4 regions of the Bradyrhizobium genosp. SA-4 str. CB756 genome follow, and region 1 is predicted to be linked to each of the others. Evidence: predicted binding sites of a transcription regulator. Region 1 holds the regulator's gene; each other region holds the start of a gene.
The links. Region 1 encodes PhoB, which activates phosphate uptake and scavenging genes when phosphate is short. Its sites were predicted from a motif close to TGTCATNNANCTGTCAT; they were not measured.
Positions count from the first base shown of each region.

Region 1 (5,775 bases):
CAGCGTCATCGATCGGAACCGCTGATGGCGCGCGAACCGGGCCTTCAGGCCCGGTTTTCATGTCAGGGGATTGGAAAACCATGGCGCTTTATCTGGGGTCGGAGGGCGAAAATGGAAGGGCTGCAGAGCAGCGTGTTCCGGGAGCAGTGATCATGGCACGCGATAACGCAAATTCGATGTCGTCCCGGGGCGCGCGACTTGTCCGCCGAAGGGCGAAGGCGGAAGCGCGAGCCCGGGACCCATAACCACAGGCTGCAGTTCGGCGAAGACTGGTCAGCCTCTGCCAGCCTGCCACAAGAGAGTGACCGCGGTATGGGTCCCTGCGTTCGCAGGGACGACGATAGTGTATGAGGCGGCCGCGGCGAATTCCAACGCGCCTACTTCACCGCGTCGAAGCACCAGGCCAGAATGCCCTTCTGCGCATGCAGGCGGTTTTCCGCCTCGTCGAACACGACCGATTGCGGGCCGTCGATCACCTCATCCGTGACCTCCTCGCCGCGATGAGCCGGCAGGCAGTGCATGAACAGCGCGTCGGGCTTGGCCAGCGACATCAGCTTGGCATTGACCTGGTAAGGCTTGAGTACGTTGTGACGGTGCTCGCCTTCCTTGTCGCCCATCGACACCCAGGTGTCGGTGACAACGCAATCGGCGCCCTTTACGGCCGCCTCCGGATCGGTGCCGAGCACGATCGGCGCGTTCGTCGCCTTGATCCAGTCGCGCATCACCTTCTTCGGCGCGAGCTCCGGCGGCGTTGCGACATTGAGCTTGAACTTGAAGCGCTCGGCGGCGTGCGCCCAAGAAGCGAGAACGTTGTTGTCGTCACCGGTCCAGGCCACCGTCCGGCCCTCGATCGGGCCGCGATGCTCCTCATAGGTCATGAGATCGGCCATCACCTGGCAGGGATGCGAGCGCCGGGTCAGGCCGTTGATCACGGGCACGGTCGCATGTTGCGCAAGCTCCAGCAGCGCCTCGTGGTTGAGGATGCGGATCATGATGGCATCGACATAGCGCGACAGCACGCGCGCGGTGTCGGCGATGGTCTCGCCGCGGCCGAGCTGCATCTCGGCGCCTGTGAGCATGATCGGCTCGCCGCCGAGCTGGCGCATGGCGACGTCGAACGACACGCGGGTGCGGGTCGAGGGACGCTCGAAGATCATCGCCAGCGTCTTGCCTTCGAGCGGCTTCACCGGCTGGTGCGCCTTCTGCTTCGCCTTCATCGCGGAGGATGCGGCGAGCATGCGCTTGAGCTCCGTCAGCGGCAGCTCGTTGATGTCGAGGAAATGCTTGGGTGAACTGCTCATCAGCTTGCCGCCCGCTTGTTGCCGGCAAGGGCCGTGCAGGCGCGCTCGAGCCGCGCGACGCTATCCTCGATCTCGGTTTCGGTGACGATGAGAGGCGGCAGGAAACGCACGACATTGTCGCCGGCGCCGACCGTGAGCAATTTTTCGTTGCGCAGCGCCGCGACCAGATCGCCGGAGGGCACCACGGCCTTGATGCCGATCAGGAGCCCCTCGCCGCGCACTTCGCTGACGACGTCGGGATGACGGTCGATCACGGAGGCGAGCTTCTGCTTGAGCAGCAGCGACATCTTCTGCACGTGATCGAAGAAGCCGGGCTTGAGCATGACGTCGAGAACGGCGTTCGCAGCCGAGATCGCGAGCGGATTGCCGCCGAAGGTCGAACCGTGCGAGCCGGGCCCCATGCCGGAGGCCGCCTCTGCGGTCGCCAGCACCGCGCCGATCGGGAAGCCGCCGCCGAGCGCTTTCGCCAGCGACATCACGTCAGGCGTCACGCCGGTGCGCCGATGCGCGAACAGATCGCCGGTGCGGCCCATGCCGGTCTGCACCTCGTCAAACGCGAGCAGCAGGCCCTTCTCGTTGCAGAGCTGGCGCAACGCCTTGAGGAAGGCGGGCGGCGACGAACGCACGCCGCCCTCACCCTGGATCGGCTCGATCAGGATGCCGGCGGTCTGCGGGCCGATCGCCTTCTTCACGGCCTCGATGTCGCCATGCGGCACCTGGTCGAAGCCGTCCATCGGCGGACCGAAACCTTCGAGATATTTTGCAGATCCCGTTGCAGCCAGTGTTGCCAGCGTGCGGCCGTGGAAGGCGCCTTCGAAGGTGATGATGCGGTAGCGCTCCGGATGCCCCTTGGAGAAGTGATGATGGCGGACCAGCTTGATCACGCCCTCCAGCGCTTCGGCGCCCGAATTGCAGAAGAACACGAAGTCCGCAAAGCTCTCGCTGCACAGGCGCGCGGCGAGCTTCTCGCCGTCGGGGCTCTGGAACAGGTTCGACATGTGCCACAGCTTCGTCGCCTGCTCCTGCAACGCCTTGACCAGCGCGGGATGGGCATGGCCGAGCGCGTTCACCGCGACGCCCGAAGTGAAGTCGAGATAGCGCTCGCCATTGGTCGCGATCAGCCAGCAGCCTTCGCCGCGCTCGAAACCGAGGTCGGCCCTGGCGAAAACGGGGAGCAAATGCGGCGCGGCGCTGTTGGTCATGACGATCACTTGGATGTTGCGGACGGCTTGAGTGCATTGCGCAACGCACCATTGACCGGCCCGGAAAACGAAACGTGCCGCCTTTTAAGGGCGGCACGTGCGACTATCTTATGCCTGGTGAGACGGGTGTCAATGCCGCCCGAAAGCCCCGGGAAACGCTGAATCCGTAGTCTTGCGGTGCCGATTTTGCGGGATTTTCACCACGGAACATGTGGAAGCGAGTCGGCGGACTCTTGCGCGCGAGTCACGCCATATTGTAGCGTTTGGACTGTCAGATACGACATCTCGTGCAGCAGTTCTGATCCCAAGAGTCCTCATGTACCGGCGTAAACGTTCGGGCGCATCCTGCGTGCCCGGCGAGCCTTAAGGGATTCTGGCGGCACGGGTTTTTCAAGGCTTAGGCATTCGCTGTGAGGCCCCAGGATGGCTGGCCGGCAGCGAGGGAAAGGGTGCAATGACGGTTTTGACCTGGTCCGATGATCGCGTCGAGCAGCTGAAGAAGCTCTGGGAGGCCGGACTTTCGGCCAGCCAGATCGCGGCCGAGCTCGGCAATGTGACCCGCAATGCCGTGATCGGCAAAGTGCACAGGCTCGGCCTGTCCGGCCGCGCCAAGAGCCCCTCATCGGCAGCGCCCCGGCCGCGCAAGGCCCGCCCCGCGCAGCACATGATGCGCGTGAGCCGTCCGATCTCGCGCGGCAACACCGCACTGGCGCAGGCCTTCGAGGTCGAGGTGGAGGCCGAGCCGGTCACCTACGATAACGTGGTGCCGATGAGCCAGCGGCTGTCGCTGCTGGAGCTGAACGAGGCGACCTGCCACTGGCCGGTCGGCGATCCCTCGAGCCCGGATTTCTTCTTCTGCGGCGGCAAGGCGCTTTCCGGCCTGCCCTATTGCGCGCAGCACTCGCGCGTCGCCTACCAGCCGGCGGCGGATCGTCGCCGTGCGCCGGCAAAGCCCGGCACGCGCTGAACGCTGCTTCAAACGACATCGTCCCGGCACGCGACCGGGACGACCCGTGACATAAAAAAGCGCGCCACTTGGCGCGCTTTTATTTTGCTCGCTTGCAATCGTTCTTACGTCTGCTCCGCCTTCGCAAAGCGGTCGTCGAGCGCGTAGCCGGCGCCGCGGACAGTGCGGATCGGGTCCTGCTCACGACCGAGATTGAGCAGCTTGCGCAGGCGGCCGATATGCACGTCGACGGTGCGTTCGTCGATGTAGATGTCACGGCCCCAGACGCTGTCGAGCAGCTGCTCGCGCGAGAACACGCGGCCCGGATGCTCGAGGAAGAACTCCAGCAGGCGATATTCGGTCGGGCCGAGATCGATCGGCCGGCCCGAGCGCGCGACGCGGCGCTTGTCGCGGTCGAGCTCGATGTCGCCATAGGCGAGCACGGTGGCGAGCCGCTCCGGGCTTGCGCGCCTGAGCAGGCCCTTCACGCGCGCCAGCAGCTCCGGCACCGAGAACGGCTTGACGATGTAATCGTCGGCGCCGGTCGCAAGCCCCCGCACCCGCTCGCTCTCCTCGCCGCGCGCGGTGAGCATGATGATCGGCAGCTGCTTGGTCTCCGGGCGGGTGCGCAGCCGCCGGCACAGCTCGATGCCGGAGAGGCCCGGCAGCATCCAGTCGAGCACGATCAGGTCGGGGATGTGTTCTTTGAGACGGGTGTCGGCGTCGTCGCCGCGCATCACCGTCTCGACGTCATAGCCGTCGCCTTCGAGGTTGTAGCGAAGCAGCTCGGTGAGAGCTTCCTCGTCTTCAACCACCATAATGCGTGCGCCCATGGTGTCGTCGCTCCTTGACTCTTCAGCTATTCGGGACCGTTGTGGCAAAGGTCGTCATGTCACCCTTCGGCCGCTTGTCGGTGATCGCCTGGCCCTCGATCATGTAGAACACGGTCTCGGCGATGTTGGTGGCATGGTCACCGATGCGCTCGATGTTCTTGGCGCAGAACATCAGGTGGATGCAGAACGAGATGTTGCGCGGATCCTCCATCATGTAGGTGAGGAGCTCGCGGAACAGCGAGGTGCAGATGGCGTCGACTTCCTCGTCGCCCTTCCACACCGCCATCGCCGCCGGCAGGTCGTGCGCGGCGTAGGCGTCCAGCACCGACTTAACCTGCTGCTGCACGAGGTCGGTCATGTGCTCGAGGCCGCGGAACAGCTTGAGCGGATGGAAGTCCGTCTCCAGCGCCGCGACGCGCTTGCCCATGTTCTTGGCGAGGTCGCCGATGCGCTCGAGATCGGTCGCGACGCGCATCGCGCCGACGATTTCGCGCAGGTCCACCGCCATCGGCTGGCGACGGGCGATGGTGAGAACGGCGCGCTCCTCGATCTTCTTCTGGAGCGCGTCGATCTCGGCGTCGGTCGCGACCACGCGCTGGCCGAGCGCGACGTCGCGGCGGATCAGCGCGTCGACGGAATCGACTATCATGCGCTCGGCGAGGCCGCCCATCTCGGCGACCAGGCGCGTGAGCTCCTGGAGGTCGGTGTCGAAGGCCTTTGCGGTATGTTCAGAACCCATATCCCGTCTCCTCAGCCGAACCGGCCGGTGATGTAATCCTGCGTCCGCCGATCGCTCGGCGACGTGAAGATCTTGCTGGTGTCGTCGAACTCGATCAGCTCGCCAAGATACATGAAGGCGGTCTTGTCAGAGACGCGGGCCGCCTGCTGCATGTTGTGGGTGACGATCGCGATCGTGTAGTTCTCGGACAGCTCCTGGATCAACTCCTCGACCTTGGCGGTCGAGATCGGGTCCAGTGCCGAGCAGGGCTCGTCGAACAGGATCACCTCGGGCCGCACCGCGACGGTGCGGGCGATGCAGAGGCGCTGCTGCTGGCCGCCCGAGAGCGACAGGCCGGACGCGTTGAGCTTGTCCTTGACCTCGTTCCAGAGGGCGCCACCGCGCAGCGCCTTCTCGACGCGGTCGTCCATCTCGGACTTCGAGATCTTCTCGTAGAGGCGGATGCCGAACGCGATGTTCTCGTAGATCGTCATCGGGAACGGCGTCGGCTTCTGGAACACCATGCCAACGCGGGCGCGCAGCAGGTTGAGGTCCAGCTTGGGGTCGAGGATGTTGGTCTGGTCGAGCATCAACTGACCGGTGACGCGCTGGCCCGGATAGAGGTCGTACATCCGGTTGAAGATGCGCAGCAGGGTCGACTTGCCGCAGCCCGACGGGCCGATGAACGCCGTGACGCGGTTGGTGCCGAGCGTCAGGTTGATGTTCTTCAGCGCGTGATGCTCGCCGTAATAGAAGTTGAGGTTGCGCACCGTCA
Region 1 covers NZ_KI421499.1:7,511,516-7,517,290, forward strand. Annotated here, with positions in the region: gene BRAGE_RS0136360 (Hsp33 family molecular chaperone) at 1-82, opposite strand, end outside; gene argF (ornithine carbamoyltransferase) at 378-1,301, opposite strand; gene BRAGE_RS0136370 (aspartate aminotransferase family protein) at 1,301-2,503, opposite strand; gene BRAGE_RS0136375 (GcrA family cell cycle regulator) at 2,958-3,470, shown strand; gene phoB (phosphate regulon transcriptional regulator PhoB) at 3,575-4,282, opposite strand; gene phoU (phosphate signaling complex protein PhoU) at 4,305-5,021, opposite strand; gene pstB (phosphate ABC transporter ATP-binding protein PstB) at 5,033-5,775, opposite strand, start outside.

Region 2 (5,775 bases), 170 kb from region 1:
CAATTCGCTCTATTCCACCTGGGACGACCAGTTCTATCCCGACGGGGTTCCGGGCGTGGAGGTCATGGCCAATGTCGGTCGCAATGGCGGCCTCGAGCTCGACAAGGACTATTTCGTGAGCTTCCCCGACGGATATCGTGCGCACCAGATCAGGCTCGAGGGCGGCGATTGTTCGACGGACTCCTTTTGCTACCCGTCGGTCTAGATTGGGGGCACGCGAGCCCGGCAGTCGGCTGGCTGTGGCTCGCGCTTGTTGCGAGCGGTCTCTACCATGGCGTCAATCCGGGAATGGGATGGCCGCTCGCCGTTTCGGCCGGGCTCATGGACAAGAGCCCACGCGCGCTCTTTGGTGCGTTGTGGGCCCTCTCGGCCGGGCATCTCCTGGCAACACTTCTCGTGCTGCTGCCATTCGCGTTCCTGCTCGTACTGGCCGCGTGGCAGCGTCCAATCCAGCTGGTCGCGAGCCTTGTCGTCATCGGCTTCGGCGTCTATCAGCTGATCGCGCGGCGCCATCCCCGCGCGTTGGCACGAATTCCGCCGACGCAACTGGCGCTCTGGTCATTTGCCGTCGCCATTGCTCACGGCGCCGCTTTGATGCTCGTGCCGATCTATCTTGGGCTTTGTCAGGCCTTCGAGCTCGATGCCGGCCATGAGGCAGCGGGCGCGCTGATGCAGGCAAGTCTCGGGATGGCGGTACTGGTGTCGCTGGTTCACGTGACCGCCATGGTCGGCGCCGGCGGGTGTCTGGCGTGGCTGGTTTACCGCTATCTGGGATTGAAGTTCGTCTCGCGAAGCTGGTTCAACCTGGATGCAGTCTGGGCGTCCAGCCTCGTTCTGGTCGGCGCGGTGGCGCTCGCCTTCAATCTTGCGAGCTGGCGCTGAGGTTCAGAGCGTCAGAGCCCACTCGCCGATGATGCGAAAGCGCGCCTTGGAGTCATCCTGCTTGAACAGCGCGATGCGGTCGACCGTCAGCGTATCGAGCTTCAGCGCCGCAAAGCTTCCCCGCAGCATCTCCAGAATCGGCCCGCGCCGTCCCGCATCCAGCCGCCCCGTCAGCGTCATGTGGAATCGGAATTCCTCCATCACGTAAGGATAGCCCCAGCGATCGAGATAATCGCGCTGGTGCTCGCTCAGCTTTTCGGGCTTGCGCCGCGCGCGGTCCTCCGCGGTCAAGGCCGGACGAAAGGAATCGAACTCGCGGACGCAATCGGCAGCGAGCTGTTGAAGTGCGTCCACAGGCTCGGCCGGAATCACCGCAATGAAGCCGCTGATGGAATCCACGATCGGGCTGATCGCTGGGATCGGCCGCGCCTTGCCGGCGAAGCTCGCACAGGCAGCCGACAACTCGGCCTCGGTCTTCTCGGCCGCCAGCGCCATCGGCGCCTTCAGCGTGGCATGAAAGCCGTATTTGCGGGGATCGCCTGTGACGTCGCGCCAGTCCGGCGCGATGCGCAATGCATCCGCGGGAAACGGGAGTTCGTCGCCTGTATAGGCATCATAGCCGAGCAGCTCGGCGCCGAACCGGGTGAGGGCGCTGTCGCTGCCTGCGGCAAAATAGATCGCGTAGCGGGGAAAGCCTGTCATTGCCCGAACATAACCGGTTTATGCCGCAACGACAGCCTCGCGCGGCGTCGGCGCGGTTGCGAGCAGCCGCGTCGCATCGGTGAGGTGCACGAGCTTGCCGCCCGAGATCACGGCGATCAGCCGCGGCCGCAATGGCGCCGTGTCGTCGACGAGGATGATGTCGGCCCGGCGGCACTCCGCGAGCACGCCGCGATCGGTGAGGCCGGTCGCGCGCGCAGGTCCCGCAGAAACGAGGCTCCAGGCCTCGGTCAGCGGCAACACGCCGTCGGCGGCGAGGCGGAACGCGGCGAGCAGCTGCGCGGGATAGTAATAGTCCGAGGCCAGGACCGAGCAGAGCCCCTTGGCGATCATGTCGGACGCCTTGGTCCAGCCGGTGTGGCTGCCGCCGCGCACGACGTTCGGCGCGCCGTAGACGATGGCATCGCCATGGCTTGCCGCGGCGCGCGCCGTCTCCTCGTTGATCGGAAACTCCGCGATGTCAGCGCCAAGCTCGCGAAACTCCCGGCGCATCGCCGGTGTCGCGTCGTCATGCGAGAGCATCCGCACTTCGGCTGCGCGAGCAACCGCGGCCAGTCGCGAGACGGAAGCCGGAACCTCTGCGGCGCGCGCGACCACGCGATCGACCAGCTTGTCAAAATCCTCAGCCGACAGCCCCGTGCGCTCGACCATGCGGTTGCGCTTGCGCGGCTTGGCCATATCGGCAACCGTGCCGTCCATGTGGTCGTTGAAGGCGAACAGGTCGACGCGGCCTTCGGCGAGCCACTGGGTCATCTCGGCCTCGGCGTCGAGATTGTAGGTCTCGTGCCTCAGGTGGAAGCGGGTGTCGGCGGCGAATTGCGGACGCTGGCGTTCGATCGCCTCCATCAGCCCGCGTGCGTTGTCGGCGCTGCGCAGGCCCGGCTCCCACGAGCAGGTGGTGGCGTGGAACACAGTGGTGATACCGTTGCTGATCGCCTGGCGGTCGCTGTCGGCGAGCGCGACGTCGATCGGAAAGTCGACGCCGGCGCGCGGCATCATCTGCCGCTCGAAGGCGTCGCCATGGAGGTCGACGATGCCGGGCAGCACCAGGAGATTGCGCGCATCGATCGAAAGCCGCGCCCGGCCGCGCGAGGCATCGACCTCGGCGATATCAGTTCCGGACACGAGAAGCGATGTCTCGATGAGCTCGGTGCCGATCAGGGCCCGGCCGCCCTCAATGAAAATGTCTGTCACGCGACCGCGCTTCGTTTGCTGGTTGTGGAACTCGTCCGTGCTTCGTATGCCGCGAGAAAATCTTCAATCCCGAGTTTGCGGAAATTGGGTAGCGCCTCACGCAATTTGTCGTGATCCCAATCCCACCACGCGAGCTTGGCAAGTCGTCCGGCGATTTCTTCCGAGAACCGGCGCCGCACGATGCGCGCCGGATTGCCGGCGACGATGGTGTAGGCCGGCACGTCCTTGGTGACGATGGCGCCGGCCGCGATCACCGCGCCGGTGCCGATGTTGCGCCCCGGCAGCACGATGGCGCCGTGGCCGATCCAGACGTCATGGCCGATATGGACGTGGTGCTGGCGCCGCCAGTCGAAGAACTCGGTGTCGTCGCTTTCGCCTTCGAAATAGGCGCTGGAACGATAAGTGAAGTGCGCTTGCGTAGCGCGATGCATCGGATGATTGCCCGGATTGATCCGCGTCATCGCCGCGATCGAGCAGAACTTTCCGATCGTCGTGTAGGTGATCTGGGCGTCGTTCACGACATAGGAGTAATCGCCCATCGCGACTTCGTGCAGGATGGTGCGCGCGCCGACCTCGGTATAGGCGCCGAGCCTGGTCTCATGCAGTTTTGCGGAAGCATCGATGGTCGGTTGAACCGAAAGCTTCTTACCGGCCATGTTACATCCGTAATGCGAGGGCGGGCACTCCTCTTCGAGTGGCTTGATGACGATGTCATGACGCGGTGATGACAGGGGACGAGGTGTGTAGGATCGCCGCACCGCAACGCGTGTGTCACACAAGTGTCAAGCGCCGGCGTTAGCGGTGGCTTCCAGCTACTCTGGAGCCCTGCATGCTGGTGGTTGAAGGTCTGACGTGCCGCTTCGGCGCAAAAGCCGCGGTGGACGACGCTTCGTTTCAAATTTCCCCCGGCGGCTTCGTCGGTGTGATCGGGCGCTCCGGCGCCGGCAAGTCGACCCTGCTGCGGACCATCAACCGTCTCGTGACGCCGACGCAGGGCCGCATCGTGTTCGACGGTCTGGACGTCACCGCGTTGCGCGGCAAGGAACTGCGGCAGTGGCGGGCGCGTTCGGCCATGATCTTCCAGCAGTTCAACCTGGTCGGCCGGCTCGACGTGCTGACCAACGTCCTGATGGGGCGCCTCGCCACCATCCCGGCCTGGCGCTCGCTCTCACAGATCTGGCCAGAGCACGACAAGGCGCTGGCGATGTCCGCGCTCGAACAGTTCGACATCGCTTCGCTCGCCGCCCAGCGCGCCGACCAGCTTTCCGGCGGCCAGCAGCAGCGCGTGGCGATCGCCCGCGCCCTGGTGCAGCAGCCCGACATCATCCTCGCCGACGAGCCGATCGCCTCGCTCGACCCGCGCAACACCAAGATCGTGATGGATGCGCTTTTGCGCATCAACAAGCACTTCGGCATCACCGTGCTCTGCAACCTGCATTCGCTCGATCTGGCGCGCACCTATTGCGATCGCCTGATCGGCATGGCGGCGGGCCGCGTGGTGTTCGACGGCGCCCCGTCGGCGCTGACCGACCTCGTTGCGCGTGAGCTCTACGATCTCGAAGCCGCCGACGTCATGGGCGGAGCATCTGCACCGGCGCCCGAGGGCGTTCCCGCACTTGGAACGGCTGCGGCGGCCTGAGCCGCGCCGCTTCCGTTATTGCCCAGTTTTTGCGTCAACCGATCCCAACCGATCAAGAGGGTATCATGATCACTCGCAGACTCATCCTTGCTGGCGCTGCCGCGCTCGCTTTCGCCTCGTCGGCCTCCGCCGAAGACTGGAAAGCCAAATATCCCGAGCTGACCTTCGCCGTTGTTCCGGCCGAGAACGCCTCCGGCGTCACCGAGCGCTGGACCCCGTTCGTGGAATATCTCTCGAAGCAGCTCGGCGTGAAGGTCACGCTGCGCATCGCCAACGACTACGCCGCCGTGATCGAAGGCCAGCGCGCCGGCAACATCCACATCGCCAGCTACGGCTCGGCTTCGTTCGCCCGCGCCCGCCTGACCGGCGTCAAGACCGACGCCTTCGCCAACGACATCAACGCCGACGGCTCGACCGGCTACTACTCGGTGTTCTTCGTCAAGGCGAGCAGCCCCTACAAGAAGGTCGACGACCTCAAGGGCAAGAACCTCGGCCTCGTCGACCCGAACTCGACCTCCGGCAACAACGTGCCGCGCTTCGAGCTCGACAAGATGGGCATCGTGGATGCCGACAGCTATTTCAGCAAGGTCGTCTTCACCGGTAGCCACGAGAACGCCATGCTGGCGCTGTCGCAGGGCACGGTCGATGTTGCCGCCAACCAGTGGACCAGCGACGACGATTCCACGCTGGCGCAGATGCTGACCAAGGGCATGCTGAAGAACGCCGATGGCTCGGCGATGAAGAAGGACGACTTCCGTATCATCCACAAGTCGGCGCCGATCATCAACGGCCCCTATGCCTACAACTCCGACCTGCCGGAAGACGCCAAGGCCGCGATCGCCAAGGCGTTCTTCGAGGCGCCGACCAAGGACAAGGCCGCGTTCGACCGTCTCTCCGACGGCCAGAAGAAGGGTTTTCATCCCGCCACCACCAAGGACTGGGATGGCACGATCGAACTGATCAAGTTCGTCGATGCGCTGCGTAAGAAGAAGGCGTCCTGAGCTTTCGGGACGAGCTACTCGAGCCGGGTCGACGGACCCGGCTCTTTCTCTTTTTTTGACCGACCACTGTTCCTGATCCGATGACCGTCGCGGTTTCGATCCTCCCCGAGCAGCAGCTCGCCGCGCTCAACGCGGCCTACCGTCAGGCGGTCGCACGCAAGCGGCTTCGCCTTCTGTTGGGAGTCGTGATCTTCGCCGCCGCGCTGGTTCTCGCCGCCATCGGCGCCGAGGTGAACCTGCGCACGCTGTTCACCTATTTCGGCAACTTCATCAGCTATTTCGACCGCATCCTCACGCTCGACAACGGCCAGCGGGTCTGGACCGATTTCGGCGAGTGGC
Region 2 covers NZ_KI421499.1:7,346,173-7,351,947, reverse strand. Annotated here, with positions in the region: gene BRAGE_RS0135630 (selenium-binding protein SBP56-related protein) at 1-205, shown strand, start outside; gene BRAGE_RS0135625 (hypothetical protein) at 289-882, shown strand; gene BRAGE_RS0135620 (DUF1045 domain-containing protein) at 886-1,584, opposite strand; gene BRAGE_RS0135615 (alpha-D-ribose 1-methylphosphonate 5-triphosphate diphosphatase) at 1,603-2,796, opposite strand; gene BRAGE_RS0135610 (chloramphenicol acetyltransferase) at 2,793-3,452, opposite strand; gene phnC (phosphonate ABC transporter ATP-binding protein) at 3,626-4,435, shown strand; gene phnD (phosphonate ABC transporter substrate-binding protein) at 4,501-5,436, shown strand; gene phnE (phosphonate ABC transporter, permease protein PhnE) at 5,517-5,775, shown strand, end outside.
Region 2: a site for PhoB is predicted at 3,510-3,526, ahead of phnC (phosphonate ABC transporter ATP-binding protein). Genes of this name have one in related genera too.

Region 3 (5,775 bases), 3.7 Mb from region 1:
CATTCCCTACAAGGGAACGGCGGCCTCCGTGAGCGACCTCCTGGCCGGGCAGATACCGCTGATCTTCGGCGCACCGACGGCCGTGGAGCCGCTGGCAACCGCTGGCCAGATCAAGCTGCTTGGTGTCACGTCGGAGCAGCGCTATCCGTCGTTGCCGGACGTGCCGGCCATCAGCGAGACCTATCCCGGCTTCAAGATCATCAGCTATATCGGGCTGATGCTGCCGAAGCAGACGCCCGCGCCGGTGATCGCGGCTCTGAACAAGGAGATCAACGCGATCCTTGCGACCGAGACGATGCGCACCTGGCTCGACAAGCAGGGCATGGTCGCCATGGGTGGCACCCAGGATGACTTCAAGCGCCAGATCGACATCGACTACAAGGCGCGGGGCGAGCTTGTCCGCGCGCTTGGCATCACAGGCGAGTAGGGCACGCCGCGAACGCTGTTCGAGAAGATCTGGCAATCCCATACGGCGAGGACCTATGGGGACGCGGGACCTGCTGACGCTGGACCGCGTCTTTCTCCACGACATGACCGCGCTGCCGGCGTTCGAAGCGCTGCGCGAGCGCAATCTCGCCGTGGCCGCGTGAAGCGGGCGACATTTGTCATCGCGGGAATGAGGTACCTCGAAGGAGGTAGGCTGAATTCCCTCTTGAAGTGCTTGACCGGACGATCCTTGCATTGCGGATGGGTGAAATCGATCCGATACGCGATCGCCATACGCGTCACAAGCACCCGAAGCACGTTGACGAGGATGACGGGATACGCGTCTTTCGTGGCCTGCTCATTGGCGGGGCGGTGAGCCTGCTGCTCTGGTTATGCATCGCAGTTACATTCACAATGATCGTCAAGGGTCATCTATTTCACCGAGGGGAGCGAACGAGCATCCCTAAGTGAGTGGCGACGGGCAGCGACGAACGCCCGGGACTTGCAGCCGGTTGCGAAGGAACGCGCTATCCATCGGCACACAATAAGCCCGGTCATGATGTCCTGAGACGTCGTCACTGGCGAGCATGTCACTACCGCCGGTTTCGGCGGCGGCAGCGACGTGTGTATCGATGATCAACGCTTGATGGTCACCGTTTGGGGAGCGACGCCATCACCTCGCCCGCGTCTCCGTCCTCGAGGCAAGGGGTAACGGTCAATGGGAGCAGGTCAGACCATTGCGCGAGCCAACGATACATGGCTTTTGGATCACTCGATTCAGAGATCGCAAATCCCTGTCCATTCATGCCATGCCAACGACCCAGCATCTTGACGCCCTCGGGTGGCGCGCCTCCGGTCTCCAGAAAGCGGGCGACGGCTGCATTGAAGGTGCCTTGGGGTACGCTCCAGGTGGTTATGAATTTCATGCGATTCTCCCATCACTAGAATTATCGGATGAATGTCGCGGCTGTGCCGCATACGCACGATAGCGCCGGCGTCTCGAATGACAACGGCGAAAGAATAGGTGCGCCGGTTTTGATCCAACGCGCCATCCCCGGGCACGGCCGCGATCCTTCCGGCGCACGGCAATCGCAGTCGAACATTCGCAGTAGGTTGTCATGCCTTGCGGCGCAGAGCGGACCTGCAAAGCGTAAGACGACTATTTGCCATCGTTCCAGATGTCGGTGGCGAGCTTCCAGTCGTCTCCGACTTTCTCCCACACAACGACATATTTGCCGGTGATTTCCTGCGGTGCCGATCCCTTTGTCTTCAGGACGAACGTGCCGATCTCGCGTGCCGCGGAAGGCCCAAGCGGTTTGACATCCACCGTTGTGAGCTTCGGATCGGTCGCTTGTTCTGCCATGCCTTTCCACATGGCCTCGATGGCTGTTCGGCCCTGCACCATCGCGGAGCCGGGCGGGAATGCGATCGCGTCGGCGGTGTAGAGGGACGCAATCCCGGCAAAATCGCCCTTGTTGAACAGTTCGATCCATTTCGCATTGTTCGCATCAATCTCGGCCTTCTGGGCCAAAGCCGGCGCGCTCAACGAGATCACGATTGTCATCACTGACGCTATGTTGCGCATGATCATCTCCAGACCCAATGTACGATGCGGCTGCAGGGCAGCCGTCTGTCTCGAAGTGGATGCGTTGAATGACGCATCCCAGACCGGGGCAGGCGCAACGGCAATTCCGGGGAATTACCGTCAGCACCATTGACGAAGCTGCACAGTGGAGATTGCCGGCGGTCGCGACCGGCGCAGTGCGTGAGGGTCGCAGTGAGTTTGAGGCCCGAGGTTTCGCTGACGTGCCGCTAGGACCTAGCGCAGCTTACCGATCTTTGGTGCATGAGCCCGGTGTTTGCGCGTCGCGCGATGATACGCCGCGACGTGTCCGTTGAAGCCTGGACAGAGGCGTCCCGCACAGTCCTGCGATGGTGCCATTATGCCGGTGTGTTGCCCGACGTGTCAAATCCGCTTGCGGGACGGGCACGTCATTGATCCGCCATGCCCCGGGCTACTGTGCATGGGGTTGTTTTCGAATTTTTGTTTGGAGCGCCTCGAGCGAGGCGCTCTTCACGCGCTCTCCGTCTCCCGGTGCACGTCGTGCACCACGAGGCCCATGCCTTCCTCGGGCATCTTGATCCAGTCGCGGCGCTTCAGGGTGCGCTTGGTGTCCTCGTAGCCAGAGGTCCAGTGCTCGCGCATCGAGGTGCCCGAGAACTCGTGGTCCTTGGCGTCGCCCTCATAGGCCTTCTGCTGGTAGATCAGATGCAGGATCGCGATCTCCGGCATGTTGCGCAGGCTCGCCTTGAGCTGGCGGTCCTCGTCGGACAGCTGCTCGTCCGGGATCTTCGCCAGGGCCTTGTAGAGCAGGACCTTGAGATTGTGGGTGCGGCGGTAGACGTCGGTGTTGTGGCGCGTGCGCGAGGAATACATGATGTCCTTGTGGCGGGCCATCACGTCCTGGATCGAGCGCGGCAGCACGCCGCGGGCGCTGAACAGGTCGACCTGGAACACCAGCGAGTTGAGCGCGTCCTCCTGGTCGAGCAGATGCTGCAGCGGCGTATTGGAGACGATGCCGCCATCCCAGAAATGATCGGTGCCGATCCGCACCATCGGCAGCGCCGGGGGCAGGGCGCCGGAGGCCATGATGTGCTCCGGCTCAATCTCGTCATGGGCGTTGTCGAAATAGATGAAGTTGCCGGAGAGCACGTTGACCGCGCCGACCGCGAAGCGGACCTTCTTCTCGTTGATGAGGTCGAAGTCGACGAGCTCGAGCAGGCTCTCCTTCAGCGGCATCGTGTCGTAATAGCTGGTCGCGGTCCTGGCGCCGACCGGGCTGAACCAGGGATTGATCTGGTGCGGGGTGAAGAAGCCGGGTTGGCCCATCGCCGACGTCATCCAGGCGCTGTAGAGATTGCGCCATTGGCGGAAGACGTCGCCGTCAGGCGTGTAGTGCCAGATCTTGCGGTTGGTGATGCGCTCCCAGAAGATGCGCAGCGCCTCCAGCCGCTTCTCCGGCTTGTTGCCGGCGATGATGGCGGAATTGATCGCACCGATCGAAACGCCGCACACCCAGTCGGGCTCGATGCCGGCCTCGTGCAGCGCCTGGTAGACGCCGGCCTGGTAGGCACCGAGTGCGCCGCCGCCTTGCAGCACCAGCGCGACGCGGTCGCAGCGCTCGGGCCGCCAGCCGCGCGAAGGGGGCTGGTGGGTCGAATGTGTCGGTTGCGACGTACGGGCGTCCATGGGCGATGCCTCCTGCCTATTCCAAACGATTGCGTCCGGTGGTGACGACCTGATGACAATTGCGGCGCCGATGCATCGTCCGCATGCATGCTGGCCGCAGCGGGAATGGCGGCAGGTCGCGCGGCTGACGGAAATCCTTCACATCGCAGTCAATGACGGCGGCTAGCAATTTGCATAATATCCGCGAACCGGCGCGCGGACGTCACAGAGGCATCACACAGGAGATCAAGATGCGCAGGGAAGACGTGCTGAGACTTCCGTCGATGCCGGCTGCGGGACCGAGCTATCCGGCCGGTCCGTACCGCTTCGTCAACCGCGAATTCCTGGTCATCACCTACGAAACCGATCCGGACCTGATCCGCGCCGGCCTGCCTGAGCCGCTGGAGCCGATCGACCAGTCGATCGTGCATTACGAATGGATCAAGATGCCGGACTCCTCCGGCTTCGGCAGCTACACTGAATCCGGCCTCGTCATTCCCGCGCGCCTCAACGGCGAGGAGGTCAACTTCGTCTCGCAGATGTATCTGGACGATGATCCGCCGATCGCCGCCGGCCGCGAGATCTGGGGCTTTCCAAAGAAGTACGCCCATCCGAAACTCGAGATCGTCAAGGACACGCTGACGGGCACGCTGGAATACGCCGGCCAGCTCGTCGCCATGGGCACCATGGGCTACAAGCACGAGAGCATGGCCGGCAACGGCGATCTCACCCGCGCCACGCTGTCGAAGACGCAAGTTAATCTGAAGATGATCCCCGGCGTCGACGGCCGGCTCGAGGTCTGCCAGCTCGTTGCGATCAACCTGATCGACATCGTGCCGAAGGGCTCGTGGATGGGGCCGGGCCGGCTGCATCTGGTGCCGCATGTCAATGCGCCGGTTGCCGACTTCCCGGTTCGCCGTTGCCTCGGCGCGCACCATTACATCGCCGACCTGACGCTGCCGTTCGGCCGCGTCGTCCACGACTACGTCAAGGAAGCCGAAGCCGCCGCGACGGGGCTGGCCGCCGAGTAGGGCGGCTCGCCATCATCAAACTGTAACAAAGCCGTAATTGAGTACCCCGCGTGGGTCCGGAAGATGCCGTCAGCCATCTTCCGGAGCGGGGCATCTGTTGACGGTTGGGGTTGGCCATGGCTGAGCCGGCAAAGCTTGTCAGCGCGATAGGGAACACCGAGCCCGCTATTCCCGGCCTGGTCTGGGCATTCCGCCTGCACAGCGACGGTAGCGCCGAGCCGCTTCCGATCGACCAGCCGATCGAGTTCACTCATGATGGCCGGCTCTGGCTGCATTTCAACCTGACAGATGGTCGCGTGCGGCCGTGGATCGCGGCATCGCCGCTGCCGCCGCTCGCGCGCGAGCTGCTGCTGTCGAACGACACGTTCCAGCAGCTCCACGTCATCGACCATTGCGTCTACGGCGTGTTCTCCGATCTCGTGCGCGAGATCGACAGCGCGACGGAGGAGACCGCGTTCCTGCGCTTCGCCATGACCGAGCATCTGCTGGTCTCCGGCCGCCATCAGGCGCTGTGCTCGGCGGATGCGACGCGCCGCGTGCTCGAAGGCGGCTACCGCGTCGACAATGTCGCTCATCTCCTGGAGAAGATCGTCGACGAGGTCGCCGACACGCTCGACCGGATGGCCGACAAGCTCGGCCAGGAAATCGACGACATCGAGGAGCGCATTCTCGCCGATGAGGCCAAGCCCGAGATGCGCCGCAATCTCGGCCGCCTGCGCCGGACCTGCGTCCGCCTGCATCGCCAGCTCACCGGCCTGCGCGTGCTGTTCCACCGGCTCGACCAGAAGAACACCGACCACCTTGCGCCAAGCTTGCGCATCCATGCCGGCAAGCTGGCGCAGCGGCTGGACGGTCTCGACCACGACATCGTCGAGCTGCGCGAGCGCAGCCGCCTGCTCGAGGAGGAGCTGCGCTTCAAGAACGAGGAGGAGAGCAACCGCCACCTCCACACGCTCTCGATCGTGACCTCGCTGTTGCTGCCGCCGACGCTGATCACCGGCATCTTCGGCATGAACACCAAGGGCCTGCCGCTCACCGACGTCGACGAGGGCTTCATCTGGGCGGCTGCGATGATGATCTGCTCGGTCG
Region 3 covers NZ_KI421499.1:3,852,921-3,858,695, reverse strand. Annotated here, with positions in the region: gene BRAGE_RS48875 (Bug family tripartite tricarboxylate transporter substrate binding protein) at 1-427, shown strand, start outside; gene BRAGE_RS0119075 (DUF3303 domain-containing protein) at 1,077-1,352, opposite strand; gene BRAGE_RS0119070 (YybH family protein) at 1,586-2,011, opposite strand; gene BRAGE_RS0119065 (patatin-like phospholipase family protein) at 2,501-3,676, opposite strand; gene BRAGE_RS0119055 (acetoacetate decarboxylase) at 3,907-4,686, shown strand; gene BRAGE_RS0119050 (transporter) at 4,803-5,775, shown strand, end outside.
Region 3: a site for PhoB is predicted at 3,718-3,734, ahead of BRAGE_RS0119055 (acetoacetate decarboxylase). Genes of this name have one in related genera too.

Region 4 (5,775 bases), 4.7 Mb from region 1:
AAGAGCTCGTTCAACGGCAAGCCGGTCGGCATCGTCTCGAACTCGCCGGGCCCGCTCGGCGGCGTCAGTGCGGCCAAGACGCTGCAGAACATCCTGCCGGGCATTGCCGGCCCGATCATGCAGCAGCCGGAGACCTATCTGAACGCGGTCGGCGATGCCTTCGATGCGGAGGGCAACCTGACCAAGGACTCGCTCAAGCCCGTGCTCCAGGCCTATATCGACGCCTTCGCCGCGCACGTCGCGAAGCACCACGGCTGAGGCTCTCCGCTTAAGCTTGCTCAACCTCTCCGTCATGCCCGGCCTTGTGCCGGGCATCCACGTTCTTCGTCGCCGCGGGCCAAGGCGTGGATGGCCGGGACAAGCCCGGCCATGACGATGGGGTCGGCAGACCGACGAACGGGCAGGGCGCACTAACACTCCCTTAACCAAGCTGCCCCATCTTCCCGAGATGGTCTCCCGCGCGCGCCTGAAATCGATCCTGACCGGCCTTGCCCTCTATGCGATGGCGGTCGCGATCGTCGGCTATTTCGGCGTCAACGCCTATACCGGCAAATACGGCCTCAACGCCCGCCAGGAGCTCGACCAGGAGATCATCGCGCTGACGAGCGAGCTGGCGCAGCTCAAGCGCGAGCGCGCCAGGAGCGAGCAGCGCGTGTCGCTGCTGCGCACCGACAAGATCGATCCCGACATGCTGGACGAGCGGGCGCGCTTCCAGCTCGACTACGTCAATCCGCATGATCTCGTTCGGATGATCCCGGCCAAGTAGCGCTTTCCGCTCCATTCGAAAGCCGCATCGAAAGCCGCTGCCGAAATCCGGCACGCGTCGATCAATTCTACCGAAAGTCGCAAGCATGGAACCGGACTGCCGCTTGACGGCAGTGCCGGCGCTGGCTCATGGCTTTCTATGCTGTCGGCCTGAGTTGACGCAGATCAACCGGGTCGTGCCGGCACAGCCTAGACTGCCACCCGGAGGAAACAGTGATGAATGGGCCAATGTCCCGGCATCACGCGGCCCGTGTCGAGGCCGCCATTGCGTCAGGCCAGGCCGCGCGTTCCGCGCTGGTGGCCTCATGGTGCCGTTCGTCCCGCTTGCATCATCTCGATCCCGCCGGCCGCAATCTGCCGGTGCGGCTCAGCGACGCCGAGTTGCGGCAGGCGCGCGAGCGCATCGCGCCGCTGCTTGCCGCCGCGCAAGGCGCCATGGACCGGCTCTACCAGGCTGTCGGCGCGGCCGGTTGTTGCGTGTTGCTCGCCGACGGCGAGGGCGTGCCGGTCGACCGCCGCGGCACGCCGGCCGACGATGCCACGTTTCAGTCCTGGGGCCTGTGGACCGGTGCACTCTGGAGCGAGGAGCATGAGGGCACCAACGGCATCGGCACCTGCGTCGTCGAGCAGCGGCCGCTGACGATCGACCGTGATCAGCACTTCTTCACCCGCAACACGCTGCTGAGCTGCACCGCCGTTCCGATCTACGATCACGAGGCAGCTTTCGCCGGCGTGCTCGACGTCTCCTCCTGCCGCGCCGACCGCACCGATGCGTTCTCCAGCCTGATCGCGCTCGCGGCCGGCGAGGCGGCAAGGCGCATCGAGGCCGACTTGTTTCGCCGGGCGTTTGCTCATGCCCGCATCGTGCTGACGCAAGGTCCGGACGGCCAGTCGATCGGCCTCGTCGCGGTCGATGCGGACGATCTCGTGATCGGCGCGACCCGCACCGCCCGCGCGGGACTGGGGATCGCGCCGGGCAGGGCGATGCGGCCGGTGCCCGCGGCCGATCTGCTCGGTGGCGATGCCGCGCATGATCACCTTGCCGGCGGCCAGCGCGCGGTGTTGCAGCGGGCGCTGCTCCGCGCCGGCGGCAATGTCTCGGCCGCCGCCAAAGCCCTCGGCGTCAGCCGCGCCACGCTGCACCGGAAGCTGAAGCGGTTCGATATCAGGCATTAGGCCATCGTCCTCGCAATGACGATGTGGAGGCCGCGAGCGTCCCATCTCCCCCGCGACTGTCGCAGAACTGCGACACTCCCGCCCGGCCATCGCTTCTATCAGGGCTGACAGAAACCACCTCCCGCGAGATCGTCGGCGCAAGTCGTGAATACACGGCGGATCGCGCAAACATCAACATCGGGAGTGAGCAATGAACAAGGTGGAATTCCTCGGCGTCACCCAAAGCCCCTTCGCCGAACGCTACGACAATTTCATCGGCGGCAAGTTCACAGCACCCATCGCCGGCAAATATTTCGACAATGCCTCGCCGGTGAACGGCCAGATCGTATGCAAGATTGCGCGCTCCGATGCGCAGGACGTCGAGGCCGCGCTCGATGCGGCCCATGCTGCCAAGGCCGCGTGGGGTCGCACCAGCGTCGCCGAGCGCGCCGCCATCCTGAACAAGATCGCCGACCGCATGGAGGAGAATCTCGAGCGCCTCGCGATCGCCGAGACCTGGGACAACGGCAAGCCAATCCGCGAGACCCGCGCTGCCGACCTGCCGCTGGCGATCGATCACTTCCGCTACTTCGCCGGCGTCGTCCGCGCGCAGGAAGGCTCGATCGGCGAGATCGACCACGACACCATCGCCTATCATTTCCATGAGCCGCTCGGCGTGGTCGGCCAGATCATTCCCTGGAACTTCCCATTGTTGATGGCGTGCTGGAAGCTCGCCCCCGCGCTCGCCGCCGGCAATTGCGTGGTGCTCAAGCCAGCCGAGCAGACGCCGGCCTCGATCATGGTCTGGGCCGAGATCATCGGCGATCTCCTGCCCCCAGGCGTCCTCAACATCGTCAACGGTTTTGGCCTCGAGGCCGGCAAGCCGCTGGCGTCGAGCCCGCGGATCGCCAAGATCGCCTTCACCGGCGAGACCACGACGGGCCGGCTGATCATGCAATATGCCAGCCAGAACCTCATCCCTGTCACGCTGGAGCTCGGCGGCAAGTCGCCGAATATCTTCTTCAGCGACGTCACTGCTGAAGACGACGACTTCTTCGACAAGGCGATCGAAGGCTTCGTCATGTTCGCGCTGAACCAGGGCGAGGTTTGCACCTGTCCGAGCCGGGCGCTGGTCCATGCCGACATCTACGACCGCTTCATGGAGCGGGCGCTCAAGCGCGTCGCCGCGATCAAGCAGGGCGACCCGCGCGCGGCCGACACCATGATCGGCGCACAGGCCTCCAGCGAGCAGCTCGCAAAGATCCTCTCCTATATCGATATCGGCAAGCAGGAGGGCGCCAAGGTGCTGGCCGGCGGCGGACGCGCCGAGCTCGCGGGCGATCTCGCCGGCGGCTTCTACGTCCAGCCGACGGTGTTCGAAGGCAACAACAAGATGCGCATCTTCCAGGAGGAGATCTTTGGCCCCGTGGTCTCGGTCACGACCTTCAAGACCGACGATGAGGCGCTCGCGATCGCCAACGACACGCTCTATGGCCTCGGGGCCGGCGTCTGGAGCCGCGATGCCAACCGCTGCTACCGCTTCGGAAGGGCGATCCAGGCCGGCCGGGTCTGGACCAATTGCTACCATGCCTATCCCGCGCATGCGGCCTTCGGCGGCTACAAGCAGTCGGGTGTCGGCCGCGAGACCCACAAGATGATGCTCGATCACTATCAGCAGACCAAGAACCTCCTGGTCAGCTATAGCCCGAAGAAGCTCGGCTTCTTCTGATCGGCAAGCCCTGATGGCAAGGCAGAGGCGGCGTCATGGCGGCGCCGCCTGTGCGCATCTATCATTGCGCACCCGCCGTCATCCGCCTGTCAGAGAATTGAGACAAGACGACAGGCTCGCCCTTGTGGCGTTTTGACGCGATGCTGCGCAAAGATGGAGGCTTGTCATGCAGGACAATCGTTCACGTCGGACGGTGCGTATTGGAGCGATGCTGGTCGGCGCGGCGCTCCTTCCCCTGTCGATGGCCTTCGCACAGACCGGCCCGGCTCCGGCTGGTGCCAAGCAGGTCCCGACCCTCGACGGCAAGCCCCCGCTGATCCTCGGCCATCGCGGCCTGCCGGGGTTGGTGGCCGAAGAGACCGAGGCATCGTACGAGCTTGCCGCGGCGCTCGGCACCGACGCGCTCGAAGAGGATTTGCACCTGACCAAGGACTGCGTCCTGGTGGTGCGCCATAACCCCTGGCTCAGCGACAACACCAATGTGGCCGAGGTCGCCAAGACCAACGCGACTGTTGCGGCCCGCAAGCGCACCGTGCCCGGCGTGCGCGTCAAGGCGCCGGCTTCCCCGACCGCGCCTGCTGATTATCTGACTGATCTTACGGATCCCGCCGATCCGAAATCGGTGCTGAAGTCGCTGATCGTGGACGGCGAGGACCACACCAATGACTGGTCGATCACCGACTTCACCATGGCCGAGCTGAAGGAATGGATCGCCGGCACGACCTACGATGCCGCCAACGAACGGCCAAAAGTCTTCAACGGCAAATTCCCGGTCATCAGCTTCCAGGACGTCATCGACATCGCCAAGGCCAAGGGCAAGGCGACCGGGCGTCCCATCCTGGTCTATCCCGAGACCAAGAACCCGACCTGGAACAATGCCCAGGCCATCGCAAACGGCTGCGGTGCGCCCGGCAGCCGTCCGCTCGAGGATGCCCTGATCAAGATCATCAAGGACAATGGCCTCAACACCAAGGATGCGCCCATCCTGGTCCAGAGCTTCGAGCCCGGCAGCCTGAAATATATGCGCAGCCATGGGCTTCAGACGCGGCAGGTTCAGCTCATCGACGGCAACGGCATCGACTTCAAGACCGGCAAGGTGCTGCTCAACAACATCACGAGCTCACGTCCGTTCGACTGGACGGTTGCGGGTGATGCGCGCCTCTACGATGCGATGCTGACCCCTGAGGGCCTTGCCGAGATCAAGGCCTATGCCGACGGCATCGGGCCGTGGAAGGCCTATATCGTGCCGCTCAAGATCGCGCCGTGGAAGGACAGCAACGCCGACGGCACGCCCTACAAGGGATCGACCCCGGAGGCATCGACGCAGGAGCCGACCAGCCTCGTTGCCGGTGCGCACAAGCTCGGCCTGTTCGTGCACGTCTTCACATTCCGGAACGAGAAGAAATATCTCGCCGCCGATTATCACGGCGATCCCGGTCTCGAATATCTCAAATTTTTCCGTCTCGGCGTGGATGGGGTCTTCACCGACTTCACGCACACCGGCGTTGCCGCCCGCACAGCCTATCTGCGCGAGCTCGGCTGGTAAGGCCGACGGTACGAATCGGACACGCGCCAAGGGTCTCTGCTCGTGGGATGCGCGTGTCCGATATGCTTGCCGCATCTGCTGGCACGGCCTGCATTGGCGCGGAGCTAATGTTGCCCAATCGGCGCCAAAGGTTTTGCAAAGTTTCGGCCACGTTGCAGTGCGGCATAATGAAAATCGTGCTATTCCGTTGCGGTGCTTTCCAACCGCGTTTGACTTGGGTTAGAGAGGGCTGAAGTTTTCTCTGACCCGGAATTCCCATGGCCGCACCCAAGAAAGCCGCCGCAGGCGCTGCGCAGGACAAGACCGACGGCGGTTCGCCCCCGGAATTCACCAGGGAACAGGAGCTCAAGGCGCTCCGCGACATGCTCCTGATCCGGCGGTTCGAGGAAAAGGCCGGCCAGCTCTACGGCATGGGTGCGATCGGCGGCTTCTGCCATCTCTATATCGGCCAGGAGGCCGTGGTGGTCGGCATGCAGATGGCCCTGAAAGAGGGCGATCAGGTCATCACCGGCTATCGCGACCACGGCCATATGCTCGCCACCGGCATGGACGCCAACGGTGTCATGGCCGAGCTCACGGG
Region 4 covers NZ_KI421499.1:2,835,247-2,841,021, forward strand. Annotated here, with positions in the region: gene BRAGE_RS0113960 (NADPH-dependent FMN reductase) at 1-258, shown strand, start outside; gene BRAGE_RS0113965 (FtsB family cell division protein) at 449-766, shown strand; gene BRAGE_RS0113970 (helix-turn-helix domain-containing protein) at 982-1,941, shown strand; gene adh (aldehyde dehydrogenase) at 2,132-3,649, shown strand; gene BRAGE_RS0113980 (glycerophosphodiester phosphodiesterase family protein) at 3,816-5,195, shown strand; gene pdhA (pyruvate dehydrogenase (acetyl-transferring) E1 component subunit alpha) at 5,453-5,775, shown strand, end outside.
Region 4: a site for PhoB is predicted at 3,726-3,742, ahead of BRAGE_RS0113980 (glycerophosphodiester phosphodiesterase family protein). Genes of this name have one in related genera too.